One region of the Streptomyces sp. Edi4 genome, then DNA from elsewhere that is predicted to be linked to it. Evidence: predicted binding sites of a transcription regulator. Region 1 holds the regulator's gene; each other region holds the start of a gene.
What was found. Region 1 encodes HrcA, which represses chaperone genes, less so after heat shock. Its sites were predicted from a motif close to TTNGCACTCNGNNNNNCNGAGTGCNAA; they were not measured.
Positions count from the first base shown of each region.

Region 2: the regulator HrcA is predicted to act here: its motif matches at 1,552-1,578, upstream of groL (chaperonin GroEL).
Region 3: the regulator HrcA is predicted to act here: its motif matches at 2,152-2,178, upstream of groES (co-chaperone GroES).

Region 1 is NZ_JBEJGY010000004.1:2,502,270-2,505,540, forward strand. It holds gene dnaJ (molecular chaperone DnaJ) at 66-1,205, opposite strand; gene hrcA (heat-inducible transcriptional repressor HrcA) at 1,206-2,225, opposite strand; gene ABR738_RS13410 (MBL fold metallo-hydrolase) at 2,390-3,112, shown strand; gene ABR738_RS13415 (DUF3097 domain-containing protein) at 3,139-3,271, shown strand, end outside.
Region 2 is NZ_JBEJGY010000004.1:4,553,567-4,556,837, reverse strand. It holds gene groL (chaperonin GroEL) at 1-1,422, opposite strand, end outside; gene ABR738_RS22685 (cold-shock protein) at 2,006-2,209, opposite strand; gene ABR738_RS22680 (ubiquitin-like small modifier protein 1) at 2,609-2,884, opposite strand; gene thrC (threonine synthase) at 2,922-3,271, opposite strand, start outside.
Region 3 is NZ_JBEJGY010000004.1:5,021,776-5,025,046, reverse strand. It holds gene groL (chaperonin GroEL) at 1-1,551, opposite strand, end outside; gene groES (co-chaperone GroES) at 1,697-2,005, opposite strand; gene ABR738_RS24945 (polysaccharide deacetylase family protein) at 2,334-3,185, opposite strand; gene ABR738_RS24940 (polysaccharide deacetylase family protein) at 3,205-3,271, opposite strand, start outside.

The sequences.
Region 1 (3,271 bases):
CGGGAACGTGGAGGGGATGCGAAAAGGGGGCCGGGGTGGTGACCCCGGCCCCCTTCCCGTACGGCCTACCGGCCGTTGAACGCGTCCTTCAGGCGGGAGAACAGGCCCTGCTGGCCCGGCTGGAACTGGCCCGTGGGGCGCTCCTCGCCGCGCAGCTCGGCCAGCTGACGCAGCAGGTCCTCCTGCTGCGGGTCCAGCTTGCTCGGGGTCAGGACCTCCACGTGCACGATGAGGTCACCGCGCCCGCCGCCGCGCAGATGCGTGATGCCGCGGGCGTGCAGCGGGATGGACTGGCCGGACTGGCTGCCCGGGCGGATGTCCACCTCCTCCATGCCGTCCAGCGTCTGGAGCGGCACCTTCGTGCCGAGCGCCGCCGCCGTCATGGGGATGGTGACCGTGCAGTGCAGGTCGTCGCCGCGCCGCTGGAACACGTCGTGCGCCAGCTCGTGGATCTCCACATACAGGTCGCCTGCGGGGCCGCCGCCGGGGCCGACCTCGCCCTCGCCCGCGAGCTGGATGCGGGTGCCGTTGTCGACACCGGCCGGGATCTTCACGGTCAGGGTGCGCCGCGAGCGGATGCGGCCGTCGCCGGCGCACTCCGGGCACGGGGTGGGCACCACGGTGCCGAAGCCCTGGCACTGCGGGCAGGGCCGCGAGGTCATGACCTGGCCGAGGAAGGACCGGGTGACCTGGGACACCTCGCCGCGGCCGCGGCACATGTCACAGGTCTGCGCGGAGGTGCCGGGGGCGGCGCCCTCGCCCGAGCAGGTCGTGCACACCACGGCGGTGTCGACCTGGATCTCCTTGGTGGTGCCGAAGGCCGCCTCGTTGAGGTCGATCTCCAGGCGGATCATGGCGTCCTGGCCCCGGCGGGTCCGCGAGCGCGGGCCGCGCTGGGATGCCGTGCCGAAGAAGGCGTCCATGATGTCCGAGAAGTTGCCGAAGCCGCCCGCGCCGAAGCCGCCGGCCCCGCCACCGCCGCCCGACGACGACAGCGGGTCCCCGCCAAGGTCGTAGACCTGCTTCTTCTGCGGGTCCGACAGGACCTCGTACGCGGCGTTGATCTCCTTGAAGCGCTCCTGCGTCTTCGGGTCCGGATTCACATCCGGGTGGAGTTCGCGTGCGAGGCGCCGGAACGCCTTCTTGATCTCGTCCTGTGATGCGTCGCGGCGCACGCCGAGTACGGCGTAGTAGTCCGTGGCCACTTACGACTCCGCCAGGATCTGTCCGACGTAACGTGCCACTGCGCGTACCGCTCCCATCGTTCCGGGGTAATCCATGCGGGTCGGTCCGACCACGCCGAGTTTGGCGACCGCCTCGCCGCCGGAACCGTAGCCGACCGACACGACGGACGTGGAGTTCAGTCCTTCATGGGCGTTGTTCTCGTGCCCGATGCGTACGGTCATGCCCGATTCCTTGGCCTCGCCGAGCAGCTTGAGGAGCACGACCTGCTCCTCGAGTGCTTCCAGCACCGGCCTGATGGTCAGCGGGAAGTCGTGTCCGAAGCGGGTCAGATTGGCGGTGCCGCCGATCATCAGCCGCTCCTCGGTCTCTTCGACCAGGGTTTCGAGGAGGGTGGCGAGGACCGTCGAGACGGTTCCCCGGTCCTCCGGTTCAAAGGACTCCGGCAGGTCCTGCACGAGCTGCGGCACGTCCGCGAAGCGGCGTCCCACCACCCGTGCGTTGAGCCGGGCCCGCAGATCCGCGAGCGCGGCCTCGCCGAACGGCGCCGGGCAGTCGACCATACGCTGCTCGACCCGGCCGGTGTCCGTGATCAGCACCAGCATGAGCCGGGCCGCGGCGAGTGAGAGCAGTTCCACATGCCGCACCGTCGAGCGGGTCAGCGACGGGTACTGCACGACCGCCACCTGCCGGGTCAGCTGCGCGAGCAGCCGCACCGTACGGGCCACGACGTCGTCCAGGTCCACCGCGCTGTCCAGGAAGTTCTGGATCGCGCGGCGCTCAGGCGACGACAGGGGCTTGACGCCCGCGAGCCGGTCGACGAAGAGCCGGTAGCCCTTGTCGGTCGGGATGCGGCCGGCGCTGGTGTGGGGCTGGGCGATGAAGCCCTCCTCCTCCAGGACCGCCATGTCGTTGCGCACGGTCGCCGGTGAGACGCCCAGCGCGTGCCGCTCGGTCAGGGCCTTCGACCCGACCGGCTCCTCGGTGCCGACATAGTCCTGGACGATGGCGCGCAGCACCTCGAGCCTGCGTTCACTGAGCATCGCGCACACCTCCAGTAGCTCCAGTAGCCGTCCGTTTGGCACTCACTGCGTTCGAGTGCCAGCAATCCCCCGGTCAGTGTACGGCCGACCGGTACGCCCCTAGCAAGGGCGGCCGACCACGCTACCTCGCGGCGTCGCTCCCGGATCGCGGATAGCGTCGCCTCATGGACATAAGTTGGGAAGAGTTCGGTTGGGAGCGCCTGGGTGATGGAGTGGGGCGCAGACGCCTGCCGGGCTGGGACGCGACCGCCGCGCTGGTCGCGGGCGAGGACGCGCTGCTCCTGTACGACACGGGCGCGACGCTGCGTGAGGGCGCCGAACTGCGGGCGCAGGCGCAGGCCCTGTTCGGCCGCCGTGTGACCCACATCGCGCTCAGCCACCCCCATTTCGACCACGTTCTCGGCACCGCGGCCTTCTCCGGCGCCCAGGTGTACGGGGCTGTCGGCATCGAGCGGGTCATGACCTCTGAGCAGATGCGCTACGACTCAGTGGCCCAGGGCGTGCCCGAGCGGGACGCGGCCGAGGCGGCCGACCTGCTGGTGCTGCCCCATCACGCGGTGTCCGGCGAGTGGACGCTCGACCTGGGCGGGCGCCAGGTGCTGCTCGCCAACGTCGGGCCCGGGCACAGCGGGCACGACCTGGTGGTGCTCGTCCCCGCGAGCGGCGGGTCGCCGGAGATCGTCCTGTGCGGCGACCTCGTGGAGGAGTCGGGCGAGCCGCAGGCGGGCCCGGACGCGGTCACCCCGCGCTGGCCGGCCGCCCTGGACCGGGTGCTGTCGCTCGGCGGCCCGGCAGCGCTGTACGTGCCCGGGCACGGGGCGGTGGTGGACGCGTCCTTCGTCCGCGCCCAGCGTGACCAACTCGCCGTCAGATTCGGCGTGTCGTAGCGCCGGCCGCCCGTATCGTCTGACGCATGCGCAGCTACAGCCCCGATCTCACTCCGCCGTGGAAGAAGAAGCAGGCACCTGTTCCTGAGGTTCCTGCCGAGGCCGACCTCGTCGTCGAGGAGGTTTCCACGGGGTTCTGCGGGGCGGTGATCCGCTGCG
Region 2 (3,271 bases), 2.1 Mb from region 1:
GCCGTGGCCGACGGGCAGGTTGCGCACCTTCTCGACGATGACGCCACCCTCGAGACCACCGTTGACGGCGATCTGCTTGAGCGGGGCCTCCAGGGCCAGCTTCACGGCCTTGGCGCCGGTCGCCTCGTCGCCCTCGAGCTCCAGCTTCTCGAACACCGCGGAGGCCTGGAGCAGGGCCACGCCACCACCGGCGACGATGCCCTCCTCGACGGCCGCCTTCGCGTTGCGAACGGCGTCCTCGATGCGGTGCTTGCGCTCCTTGAGCTCGACCTCGGTGGCCGCGCCCGCCTTGATGACGGCCACGCCGCCGGCGAGCTTGGCGAGGCGCTCCTGGAGCTTCTCGCGGTCGTAGTCCGAGTCGCTGTTCTCGATCTCGGCGCGGATCTGGTTGACGCGGCCCTGGACCTGGTCGCTGTCACCGGAGCCGTCGACGATGGTCGTCTCGTCCTTGGTGATGACGACCTTGCGGGCGCGGCCGAGCAGGTCGAGACCGGCGTTCTCCAGCTTGAGGCCGACCTCCTCGGAGATGACGGTGCCGCCCGTGAGGATGGCGATGTCACCGAGCATGGCCTTGCGGCGGTCGCCGAAGCCCGGGGCCTTGACGGCGACGGACTTGAAGGTGCCGCGGATCTTGTTGACGACCAGGGTCGACAGGGCCTCGCCCTCGACGTCCTCGGCGATGATCAGCAGGGGCTTGCCCGACTGCATGACCTTCTCGAGGAGCGGCAGCAGGTCCTTGACCGAGCTGATCTTCGAGTTGACGATCAGGATGTACGGGTCGTCGAGCGACGCCTCCATACGCTCCATGTCGGTGGCGAAGTACGCCGAGATGTAGCCCTTGTCGAAGCGCATGCCCTCGGTGAGCTCAAGCTCGAGCCCGAAGGTCTGCGACTCCTCGACGGTGATGACGCCTTCCTTGCCGACCTTGTCCATCGCCTCGGCGATGAGCTCGCCGATCTGGGTGTCGGCGGCGGAGATGGAGGCCGTCGAAGCGATCTGCTCCTTGGTCTCCACGTCCTTGGCCTGCTCCAGGAGGGCGGCGGAGACGGCCTCGACGGCCTTCTCGATGCCGCGCTTCAGGGCCATCGGGTTGGCGCCGGCGGCCACGTTGCGCAGACCCTCGCGCACCAGGGCCTGGGCGAGGACGGTCGCGGTGGTCGTTCCGTCACCGGCGACGTCGTCCGTCTTCTTGGCGACTTCCTTGACCAGCTCGGCGCCGATCTTCTCGTACGGGTCCTCGAGCTCGATCTCCTTGGCGATGGAAACACCATCGTTGGTGATCGTGGGGGCGCCCCACTTCTTCTCGAGGACGACGTTGCGGCCCTTGGGGCCGAGGGTGACCTTGACGGCGTCGGCGAGCTGGTTCATCCCGCGCTCGAGACCGCGCCGTGCCTCCTCGTCGAACGCGATGATCTTGGCCATGTGAAGTGGTCCTCCCGGACAGGGGTGGCGTTCTTCGTGGACCGTGTCGGTGCCCGCGACGGACGGCCTGCATCCCTTGTGGTTCCTTGCCCCACTCGGGTTGCGGGCCTCACTGACCCGATCCAAGTTCTGTCACTCTCACTGGGAGAGTGCTAAGCCCAATGATTAGCACTCGGCACCTGCGAGTGCAAGCGAGTCTCTTGAACCGGGGGGCGCCGCTTGCCGGGGTTGGCCGGTCCTCCGGGGTTGGGTGGGGGCTCTGCCCCCACGCCCCCGGCGCGTCTTCAGGCGCGGCCCGCCTGCGCAGTTCCCCGCGCCCCTGGCGTGCCGTTGCCCTGCGGGCCGTGCTCGCTTCTCGCGCAGTTCCCCGCGCCCCTGACTCCCGCTCACGCCTGCGGGCCGTGCCCGCCTCCCGCGCGGTTCCCCGCACCCCCCAAACCCGCTCACACCTGCGGGCCGTGCCCGCCTCCCGCGCAGTTCCCCGCACCCCTGAAGGGCTCGGTGGCGGGGAATGCGTGAAGGGGGCCGCCCGGTGGGTGGTCCCCTTCATGCGTTTGTGCGTCGGTGGCCGATCGCGTCTCTATCAGACGGCGAGCTTGACCATGTCCGCCTGCGGACCCTTCTGGCCCTGCGAGATCTCGAACTCGACTCGCTGACCTTCTTCAAGGGTGCGGTAACCGTCCATCTGGATCGCGCTGTAGTGGACGAAAACATCCGCACCACCGTCGACCGCGATGAAGCCGTACCCCTTCTCCGCGTTGAACCACTTGACGGTGCCCTGAGCCATGCCTAACTCCCCTATTACTGGCCCTTGCACGGGGCCGCACTTCGCGGACCCGGGTCAGACCTGCACCCTCCGACAGGAGAGGGTGTGCGCCGGAACGCGTCGACCGCGGCTGAATGTATCTGCCCAACTGCCCTCTGCAACAGGTCAATCGGACGAGAATTCCGGGCACGCATGGGGAGCGGAATGCCATTTATTCTGCATTCCGGGGCAAGTCGGGCCGGGCAAAGCGCACTTAAGGCGCAAATGGCTCACACACTTTGACCCCATGTTGTCGCGTTCTCATATGCGCGTGGCACTCGGAGCGAGGGGGTTTCCCCAACTGTACCCCGCTCAATCATGTTGAATTGCCCCCTCCGCTTCTCGTGCGGAGGGGGCAATTCCGAAAGTGGTGGGCGCGGTTCAGCCGCCGGCGACCGCGGGGATGATCGAGACGCCCGCGCCGTCCGGCGTCGCCGTCTCCAGGCCCTGCTCGAAGCGGACGTCATCGTCGTTGACGTACACGTTGACGAAGCGGCGCAGCTTGCCCTGGTCGTCCAGGACGCGCGCGGCGATCCCGGTGTGGTTCTTCTCCAGGTCGGCGATGACGTCGGCCAGGGTCGTCCCCTCGGCCGTGACCTCGGCCTTGCCGCCGGTGTAGGTGCGCAGGATCGTGGGGATGCGGACGTTCACGCTCATGGTTCGGTGCTCCTAGTCGATCAGGATCGGCGGTGGCTCAGCGCGCGAGGCCCGCGTCGCGGAAGGCGTCCAGGCTCGGGCGGATGGTGGCGGTCGCCTGGGAGGTGGCGGCCACCGCGTCCAGGGTCTTGAGTCCGTCACCGGTGTTGAGCACGACCGTGGTGAGCGAGGGGTCGATGAGACCGGCGTCGATGAGCTTCTTCGTGACGCCGACCGTCACACCGCCCGCGGTCTCCGCGAAGATGCCCTCGGTGCGGGCGAGGAGCTTGATGGCGTCGACGATCTGTTCGTCGTTCACGTCCTCCACCGCACCGCCCGTGCGGCGCGCGATGTCCAGGACGTAGGGGCCGTCCGCCGGGTTGCCGATGGCGAGCGACTTGGCGATGG
Region 3 (3,271 bases), 2.5 Mb from region 1:
GGTCGTGAGCAGCAGGGACGCGATGGAGGCGGCGTTCTCCAGGGCGGAGCGGGTGACCTTGACCGGGTCGATGACGCCGGCCTTGACCAGGTCGCCGTACTCACCGGTCGCGGCGTTGAAGCCGAAGCCCTTGTCGAGCTCGCTCACCTTGGAGGTGATGACGTAGCCCTCGAGGCCGGCGTTCTCGGCGATCCAGCGCAGCGGCTCGACGACGGCGCGGCGCACGACCGCGACACCGGTGGCCTCGTCGCCGGTCTTGTCGAGGTTGCCCTCGAGGACCTTGGCGGCGTGCACCAGGGCGGAGCCACCACCGGAGACGATGCCCTCCTCGACCGCGGCGCGGGTCGCGGAGATGGCGTCCTCCAGACGGTGCTTGCGCTCCTTGAGCTCGACCTCGGTGGCGGCACCGACCTTGATCACGCACACGCCGCCGGCCAGCTTCGCGAGGCGCTCCTGGAGCTTCTCGCGGTCCCAGTCGGAGTCCGTGGCCTCGATCTCGGCCTTGATCTGGTTGACGCGGCCCTCGACGTCGGCGCTGTTGCCGCCGCCGTCGACGATCGTGGTGTCGTCCTTGGTGATGGTGACGCGGCGCGCGGTGCCCAGCACCTCAAGACCGGCCTGGTCGAGCTTGAGGCCGACCTCTTCGGCGATGACGGTCGCACCGGTGAGGGTGGCGATGTCCTGGAGCATGGCCTTGCGGCGGTCGCCGAAGCCCGGGGCCTTGACGGCCACGGCGTTGAACGTGCCGCGGATCTTGTTGACGACCAGGGTCGAAAGGGCCTCGCCCTCGACGTCCTCGGCGATGATCAGGAGCGGCTTGGAGGCGCCGGCCTGGATGACCTTCTCCAGGAGCGGCAGCAGGTCCTGGATCGAGGAGATCTTGCCCTGGTTGATCAGGATGTACGGGTCGTCGAGGACGGCCTCCATGCGCTCCTGGTCGGTGACCATGTAGTGCGAGAGGTAGCCCTTGTCGAAGGCCATGCCCTCGGTGAACTCCAGGTCCACGCCGAAGGTGTTGGACTCCTCGACGGTGATGACACCGTCCTTGCCGACCTTGTCCATCGCCTCGGCGATGAGCTCGCCGATCTGCTTGTCCTGGGCGGACAGCGCGGCGACGGCGGCGATGTCGGTCTTGTCGTCGATGGGACGCGCGGTCGCCAGGAGCTCGTCGCAGACGGCCTTGACCGCGGCGTCGATGCCCTTCTTCAGGGCGGCCGGGGAGGCGCCGGCGGCGACGTTGCGCAGGCCCTCGCGCACCAGAGCCTGGGCCAGCACGGTGGCGGTGGTGGTGCCGTCACCCGCGATGTCGTTGGTCTTGGTCGCCACCTCCTTGACGAGCTGGGCACCCAGGTTCTCGTACGGGTCGTCGAGCTCGACCTCGCGCGCGATGGTGACACCGTCGTTGGTGATGGTGGGGGCGCCGAACTTCTTGTCGATGACGACGTTGCGGCCCTTGGGGCCGATCGTCACCTTCACCGTGTCGGCAAGCTTGTTGACGCCGCGCTCAAGGGCGCGACGGGCGTCCTCGTCGAACTTCAGGATCTTCGCCATGGGAGCGGTTCAGCCCTCTCGAAAACTCGGGTTAATGACACTGCGCCCCTCGCCGCCCGGCAATCAGCGGGGTGACCAGGGGCGCAGCTCTCAAAGCATTGGCTTCGAGGAAGTACTTCGATGAATTACCGAATTGCTTCGGTAATTACTTCTCGATGATCGCGAGCACGTCGCGGGCCGAGAGGACGAGGTACTCGTCGCCGTTGTACTTCACCTCGGTGCCGCCGTACTTGCTGTAGAGCACGACGTCGCCGACCTTGACGTCGAGCGGCAGGCGCTCGCCGTTCTCGAAGCGGCCCGGACCAACGGCGAGGACGGCGCCCTCCTGGGGCTTCTCCTTCGCGGTGTCCGGAATGACCAGGCCGGAGGCCGTGGTCTGCTCGGCGTCGAGCGGCTGGACCACAATGCGGTCCTCGAGCGGCTTGATGGCAACCTTGGAGCTGACGGTCGTCACGTTCCGGTCTCCCCCTTCGGAGATCTCACGGGGTTAACTGTCTGGGGTGGCGACCAGGTGGATCCGTCGTCGCGGGTGCCGGACCTGCCCGTCGCTGTGTTGGCACTCTCCGGTGGGGAGTGCCAGAAGCGAGACTAGGACGACGGTTAGCACTCGGTCAAGCGGAGTGCCAATTTCGCGCCTCTGCGGCGGATCGGTCCGGGGGGCACGGGGGACTCGGTCGGGTCAGAGGCGGGGGCAGAGGCGGGGCGCGATCAGGTCAGAAGCGGGGACAGAGGCGGGGCGCGATCAGGTCAGAAGCGGGGACAGAGGCGGGGGCGCGATCAGGTCAGAGATAGTCCTCGATCCGGCCCACCGTGAACCCCCGCGTCCGGATGTGGTCCAGCGCCCGCGCGGTCAGCCGGGTCGCGTCCGCGCCGGGCCCGAGCCGCACCCGCACGATGTCCCCGGGCCGCAGGGACCGGGCGCCTCGGGCATAGCGCGGGCCGTCGGCCGTCATCGTGACGCGGGCCAGGACGACCGCGCCCACCCCGCACTCCTTCGCGGCCCGCAGCGTGGTGGCGTCGTAGGCACCGTAGGGCGGCCGGAACAGTCTCGGACGGCTGCCGAACCGGGCGGCGATACGGTCCCGCTGCCCGCAGATCTGCGCCCGCTGGCCCGCGTGGTCCAGGGTCCGCAGGTCGCGGTGGTCCAGGGTGTGGTTGTAGAGCCCGGCGCCAAGGGCGCGCAGCTCGTCCAGGCGCTCGCGCGTCGCGGCGTCGGGGGCGAGGGCGCCGCCGGGGTTCGCGCTCGTGAGGAACAGCGCGACGGGCAGCTCAAGATCGCGGATCATCCGCGGGAAGCCGGGGTCGGTCACCGGCCCGTCGTCGAAGGTCAGGAAGACCACTCTCGCCCGTACCGGCACCCGGTCCACGACGAAGGGCAGGCGCGCGCCGGCGCGGCCGGACGGCGGGCGCGGGGCGGGGGCGAGCGGGGCGGCAAGGCCCCAGCGCCGGGCGGCGGCCGCCCGCGCGGCGGCCCCGGCGCGCGGCACCGAGGTGGGGTGGGCGGCCCTGCGCCCGAGCCGCTGGAAGGGGGCGACGGGCGCGCTCGGCTCCGAGCACCCGGCCAGCGGGCCGAGCAGCGCACCGACCGCGAGCAGCCCGGCCAGGGCGCCCCGCAGCCGGTGCGCCCACCTCACCCCGTCTCCCTGGACCGGGTCACACGTAGTCCTCGAGCCGGGCCACGGCGTACCCCTTGTCGGTGATCACCTTCATCACCTGGCGG